DNA from 2 places in the Streptomyces sp. NPDC002574 genome. Region 1 is predicted to be linked to the other one. Evidence: predicted binding sites of a transcription regulator. Region 1 holds the regulator's gene; the other holds the start of a gene.
The links. The regulator HspR, encoded in region 1, represses chaperone genes until heat shock. The targets are predictions, from matches to a motif close to TTGAGNNNNNNNNNCTCAA.
Positions count from the first base shown of each region.

Region 2: lon (endopeptidase La) is a predicted target of HspR. The motif match lies at 1,971-1,989, and genes of this name have one in related genera.

Region 1 covers NZ_JBIARB010000007.1:329,150-332,555, forward strand. Annotated here, with positions in the region: gene ACFYXS_RS18975 (PA14 domain-containing protein) at 1-39, shown strand, start outside; gene ACFYXS_RS18980 (helix-turn-helix domain-containing protein) at 89-1,258, shown strand; gene ACFYXS_RS18985 (hypothetical protein) at 1,255-1,797, shown strand; gene ACFYXS_RS18990 (heat shock protein transcriptional repressor HspR) at 1,808-2,275, opposite strand; gene dnaJ (molecular chaperone DnaJ) at 2,280-3,406, opposite strand, start outside.
Region 2 covers NZ_JBIARB010000003.1:172,219-175,624, forward strand. Annotated here, with positions in the region: gene ACFYXS_RS07730 (ATP-binding protein) at 1-377, opposite strand, end outside; gene ACFYXS_RS07735 (response regulator transcription factor) at 374-1,120, opposite strand; gene ACFYXS_RS07740 (spermidine synthase) at 1,182-1,865, opposite strand; gene lon (endopeptidase La) at 2,013-3,406, shown strand, end outside.

The sequences.
Region 1 (3,406 bases):
TCCGCGCCGGGCGGGGCCTCCGCGATCCTGGCCCCATGACAGAAAGGCGGGCCTTGCGATAATCGCAAGGCCCGCCTACGCTGTTTCCATGGACCCGCATGTCATCGAACGTGTACGCACCGTGATGGACGCGGCCGCGATGACCAAGGGCGCCTTCGCCCGGTCGGTCGGGCTGACCCCGGACAAGCTGTCGAAGTCGCTCAGCGGGGTGCGCCGCTTCACCTCGCTCGACCTGGCGCTCATCGCCGAGGCCGGCGGCACGACCGTGGACTGGCTGCTGACCGGCAACGAACCGCTGCGCCCCGCCCTCGCGGCCCGCACGCGCAGCGACAGCGCCCCCGACCCGGCCGGCACGCAGGAGGTCACGGCGCGCTTCGCGACCGCCTACGAGGTGCTGGAACTACTCGACCGGGCAGGGGAGTTGCCCGCCGTCCCGGAGCCGGACCCCGCCCTCGAGCGGTACGCGGCGCAGGGCGAGCGGCTGGCGGAGCAGGCGCGGGAGCGGCTGCCGGCGGCGGAGCTGGAGACCGACGAGCTGATCGCCGCGGTCGAGGAGCACTTCGGGGTCGACGTGGCCATCACCGGTCTTCCCCAGGCTGTGGACGGACTCGCGTGGCAGACCGACACCTTCCGCCTCGTCCTCGTCGCGCCCACCGACCTGTGGACACGGCAGCGCTTCACCCTGGCCCACGAGCTCTGCCACATCCTCGCCAAGGACGCCCGCAGCGTCGTCGTGGAGTCGCACGTCGCCCCCGGCCGGCAGAAGGACCTGGCCGAGGTGCGGGCCAATGTCTTCGCCTCCCATCTGCTCATGCCCGCCCGGGAGTTGACGGAGGCCGCCGCCGCGGAGGGGGAGCTGACGGACACCGCCTTCGAGCGGCTGGTCGTCCGCTTCCGGGTGTCGCCGAGCGCCCTCGCCGCGCGGCTGCACCAGCTCGGCCTCATCGACGCCGTACGCCGCAAGCACCTGCGCGGCCTGACCACCGAGTCCTGCCATCTGCTGGCGGGCGCCGGTGACGAGTACCAGCGGCAGGCGGCGCGGGCATCGGCGGAACGCTTTCCGCCGCGCCTGGCCTCGGAGTTGTACAAGGCCTATCTGGCGGGCGAGACGACGCTGCGCCCGCTGGCCGCGCTGCTGGACACCGACGTGGAACGGCTGCACGACCTGCTGGCCCCCGGATCCGCACCCGGAAACAGCACCGGCAACGGCGCCGATCAACAGGACGCCGAAGAAGGGGACCTGGTCTTCCAGCCATGACCGCCTGGTGGTTCCCGGACAACACCGTCCTGTGCAACTTCGCCGCCGTGGACCGGATGCTCCTGCTGGAGAAGGTGCTGGACGGCCGCGGTCGCTGGACCCAGGCCGTCGCCTACGAGGCGGCCCGCTCCGCGCGGTTCCTGCCGCGGCTGGCGGGGCTGGCCGAGGCCGGCTGGCTGGGCGAGCCCGTGGAGATCACCGAGAGGGACGAACTGCGGGAGGTCGACCGGCTGCGCCGCGCGGTCTTCGGCGGCCCGGCGCACGCGCCGACCCGGCATCTCGGCGAGGCCGAGACCTGCGTACTGATCACCCGCCGGCGGGAGTTCCGCGGCTCCGTCTGGATCACCGACGACCGCTCCGCCCGCAACTTCACGCGCCGGCGCGGCATCACCACCAAGGAGACCTTCGACCTGATGCGGGACGCCTGCGCCGAGGGACTCGTGCCCGCGGCGGAGGGCCATCGCCTGCTGCACGCCATGATCGCCTCGGGGCGCCATCTGCACCGCGTGTCGCAGGGACCCGCCGACCTGCTGGCGTAGCGGGGAACGGCTACTCGGGCCGCTTCGCCGGCCGCCACACGACCAGCGCCGAGGTCTGCTGCACGTCCTGGTACGGCACCAGGTCCCGCCGGTAGGAGGCGTGGACGGCCGCTTCGCGCTGCTGCATGGCCGCCGCGGCGCCCTCGACGGCCGCGGCCAGTTCGGCCACCCGGGACTGCAGGGCCGCGACCTGGTTCTCCAGTTCGATGATGCGCTTGATGCCCGCGAGGTTGATGCCCTCGTCCTGCGACAGGCGCTGCACCTCGCGCAGCAGCTCGATGTCACGGGCCGAGTAGCGGCGGCCCCGCCCGGCCGTGCGGTCGGGCGAGACCAGGCCGAGCCGGTCGTACTGCCGGAGGGTCTGAGGGTGCAGGCCGGAGAGCTGGGCCGCCACCGAGATGACGTAGACGGGGGACTCGTCCGTCAGCTCGTACGGGTTGCGCCCCCGTCCGCCTCGCATGCCGCCGCCCATGCTCATCGGTTCAGACTCCCTTCGCGGCCTTGAACAGCTCTGCCCGCGGATCGATGTCCGCGGTCGCCTCCCGGTACGCCTCCAGGGCGTCCAGCGCCTTGCCCTCGGTGGCCGCCGGAACGGCGACCTCGACGGTGACCAGCAGATCGCCGTGCGAGCCGTCCTTGCGGACGGCACCCTTGCCACGCGCCCGCAGCGTACGCCCGTTGGGCGTGCCCGGGGGCAGCTTCAGGGTGACCGGGGGGCCGCCCAGCGTCGGGACCTTGATCTCGCCGCCGAGGGCCGCCTCCGTGAAGGAGACCGGCACGACGACGGTGAGGTTGTCGCCCTTGCGGCCGAAGACCGGGTGGGCGTCGACGTGCACGGTCACGTACAGGTCGCCGCCCGGGCCGCCGCGCTCGCCGGGGGCGCCCTTGCCGCGCAGCCGGATGCGCTGCCCGTCGGTGACGCCGGCCGGGATGCGCACCTGCATGGTGCGCGCCGAGCGGGCCCGGCCGCTGCCGTTGCAGACCTCGCAGGGGTCCTGCGCGATCAGGCCGCGGCCCTTGCAGTCCACGCAGGGGTCGGTGAGCGAGAACCCGCCACCGCCGCCGCGCGACACCTGGCCGGTGCCGACGCAGGTCGGGCACACCCGGGGCGTGCCGTTCTTGTCGCCGGTGCCCGAACAGGCCTTGCAGGGGGCCTGGCTGGTCATCTTCAGCGGGACCGTGGCGCCGTCCACCGCCTCGGTGAACTTCAGCGTCACCTCGGTCTCGACGTCCTGGCCGCGCCGGGGCTGGGTACGGGTCGTCGTACCGCCCCGGTTGAACAGACCGCCGAACACATCCCCGAGACCGCCGCCGAAGCCGCCGCCCTGGGGCGTGCCGGCACCGCCGGCGGTGCCGCCGCCGAAGAGGTCACCGAGGTCGAACCCGAACCCGCCCGCGCCGGCCGGGCCGCCGCGGAAGCCGCCGTTGCCGAAGAGGGCGCGGCCCTCGTCGTACTCCTTGCGGCGCTTGGGGTCGGACAGCACGTCATTGGCCTCGGAGATCTCCTTGAAGCGCTCCTCGGCCTTGGCGTCGCCCTTGTTGGCGTCCGGGTGGAACTCGCGGGCGAGCTTCCGGTACGCCTTCTTGATCTCCGCCTCGGTGGCGTCCT
Region 2 (3,406 bases), on a different contig from region 1:
TCCAGGTCGGCGGCCATGCGGTTGAAGGCGTCGGCCAGCTCGCCGACCTCGTCACGGCGGGCGGCGGTGACCCGGCGTCCGTAGTCGCCGCGGGCCATGCCGATGGCCACCGAGGTCATCTCCCGCAGCGGCGCGGTCAGCCCGTGGGCGACCAGCTGGGAGATGAGCAGCGAGGCGATGATCGAGAAGATCGTGATGATCCTGATCTCGGTCGCGGAGTGCATCGCCACATAGATGAGGAACGTGGTGATCGCCACAGAGGCGATCACCAGGAACTGCAGCGCCGCCTTGATGGACCGGAACGGGTCCCACGGCCGCAGCGCGGCCCACACACGGTCCCGCAGGCTCGGCGGGGGTGGCGCGCTGAAAGGGCTCATGGCGTGGGGGTCTCGAGGGCGTAGCCGACGCCGTGGACGGTACGGATGCGCTCCGCGCCGATCTTGCGCCGCAGGGCCTTGACGTGGCTGTCGACGGTCCGGGTGCCCGACGCGTCCGCCCAGTCCCAGACCTCCGCGAGCAGCTGCTCGCGGGAGAGCACGGCGCGCGGCTGCTGCGCCAGGCACACCAGCAGGTCGAACTCGGTGGGCGTCAGGTGCACGTCCGCGCCGCGGACCCGGACCCGCCGCTGGGCGTTGTCGATCTCCAGGTCGCCCAGCTGCATGTTGGCGCCGCGCGGGTCGCGGGCGGCGATGGTGGCCCGCTCCACGCGGCGCAGCAGGACGTGCACCCGGGCGACGAGCTCGCGCAGCGAGAACGGCTTGGTCATGTAGTCGTCGGCGCCCACGCCGAGGCCGACCAGCATGTCGGTCTCGTCGTCGCGCGCGGTGAGCATGAGCACCGGCACGGGCCGCGCAGCCTGCACGCGGCGGCAGACCTCCAGGCCGTCGTAGCCGGGCAGCATGACGTCCAGCACCAGCAGGTCGGGCTGCCAGGCGGCGGCGGTGTCCACCGCGGCCGGCCCGTCGCCGGCGGTGCGGACCTGGAAGCCCTCGGCCCGCAGGCGTACGGCGATGGCGTCGGCGATCGTCGCGTCGTCCTCGACCACCAGCACCCGGCGCTGCGCGCCGGGGGTGGCCGCGACCGCTGCGGCGTCGCCCGGAGTCGGCTGAGTGGTGTCCATGTGCGGTCCCCCATGGTCGTTTGCGTTGCGCAGCAGCGTACGGGGCACAACCGTGCCGCGGCTATCCGGGTGTGATTGCCAGGTGCACGACATCCGGAACGCCCCGATTCACGGGTGTCTCGATCGTCCGGACCTGCGTGAACTGCGCAGCCCGCAGTGCGTCCTCGAACGCGGCGGACGGCTGGGCCGACCATACCGCCAGTACGCCGCCGGGTGTGAGCCGTGCCCGGCAGGCCGCCAGGCCCTCGGGGCTGTACAGGCCCCGGTTGTCGTCGGTGACCGTCCAGTCGGGGCCGTTGTCGATGTCCAGGCACAGGGCGTCGTAGATCGCGTCCGCCTCCCGCAGGTACGCCACGAGGTCGCCCTCCAGGACCGTCACCCGCGGATCGTCCAGCGCGTGCTCGGAGAACGGGGCCAGGTGCCCGGCGCGGTGCCAGTCGACGACCGCGCGCTCGCGCTCGGCCACCGCGATCCGCCCCCAGCGCGGCTGCCGTACCGCGTGGGCCAGTGAGAAGCCCACACCCAGGCCCCCGATCAGCACCGACAGGTCCGCCCGGTCCGCCGGCAGGGCCGCCAGGGCCGCGTCGACCAGCAGCCGCTCGGAGCGGCCGTCGGAGGTGTCCATCAGAAAGGTGCCGTTGGCGATGATCTCGAACCGCTCGCCGTGCCGGCGCAGGGCCACCTCGCCGTACGGTCCCTCGCGGCGGTCGAGCGTGACGGGTCGTCCCTCTTCGTTCGCGTGCATGGGCTCAGCGTAATGAGCGGCTGGTCAGGGGCCGGTCGGAGGCCGGTAGGGGGTCGATCGCTCAGAGCGAACACGGTCCGGGGAACACCGGGGGCATCAGAAGCATTGAGTCTGCATAGCTCAACTTGATTGCTTTAGGGAGAGATAATGGCTCAATCGTCTTCGTCGGCGTTCGCGCCGCTCACCCTGCCCGTGCTGCCGCTCGACGACGCGGTGGTCCTGCCGGGCATGGTCGTGCCCGTGGACCTCACCGACGCCGAGGCGCGTGCCGCGGTCGAGGCGGCCCAGGCCGCGCAGCGGTCCGGTCTGCCCGGTGTCGGCAACAAGCCGCGGGTCCTGCTCGTTCCCCGGGTGGACGGCGACTACGCGGGAGTGGGCACGCTGGGCACCGTCGAGCAGGTGGGACGGCTGTCGGACGGCGATCCCGGGGCCGTGATCCGCGGCGTCAGCCGCGTGCGCATCGGTGCCGGCACGACCGGACCCGGCGCCGCGCTGTGGGTGGAGGGGACCGAGCTCGCCGAGCCGGTGCCCGCCGAGGCGCCCGGCACCGTCGCGGAGCTCGTCAAGGAGTACAAGGCACTGGCCACCAGCTGGCTGCGCAAGCGGGGCGCCTGGCAGATCGTGGACCGCGTCCAGCAGATCGACGACGTCTCGCAGCTGGCCGACAACGCCGGCTACTCCGGTTTCCTCACCACCAAGCAGCGCGTCGAGCTGCTGGAGACCGTGGACCCGGTCGCCCGGCTGAAGCTGGCCACGCAGTGGCTGCGCGACCACCTGGCCGAGCAGGACGTCGCGGAGACCATCCGCAAGGACGTCCAGGAGGGCATGGAGAAGCAGCAGCGCGAGTTCCTGCTGCGGCAGCAGCTGCAGGCCGTCCGCAAGGAGCTGGCCGAGCTGAACGGCGACCCGGAGGACGAGGCGGACGACTACCGTTCCCGCGTCGAGGCCGCCGACCTGCCCGAGAAGGTGCGCGAGGCCGCCATGAAGGAGGTCGAGAAGCTGGAGCGGTCCAGCGACGCGTCCCCCGAGGGCAGCTGGATCCGCACCTGGCTCGACACCGTCCTGGAGCTGCCGTGGAACACCACGACCCAGGACGCCTACGACATCCCCGGCGCGCGGGCGGTGCTGGACGCCGACCACGCGGGCCTGGACGACGTGAAGGAGCGCATCACCGAGTACCTGGCCGTGCGCAAGCGCCGCACCGACCGCGGTCTCGGGGTCGTCGGCGGGCGCCGCGGCGGTGCGGTGCTGGCCCTGGTGGGTCCGCCCGGCGTCGGCAAGACCTCGCTCGGCGAGTCCGTGGCCCGCGCCATGGGACGCAAGTTCGTGCGCGTCGCGCTCGGCGGCGTCCGCGACGAGGCGGAGATCCGCGGCCACCGCCGCACCTACGTCGGCGCGCTGCCCGGCCGCCTGGTGCGCGCCATCAAGGAGGCCGGGTCCATGAACCCGGTGGTCCTGCTGGACGAAATCGACAAGGTGGGCTCCGACTACCGCGGCGACCCGGCCGCGGCCCTGCTGGAGGTCCTGGACCCGGCCCAGAA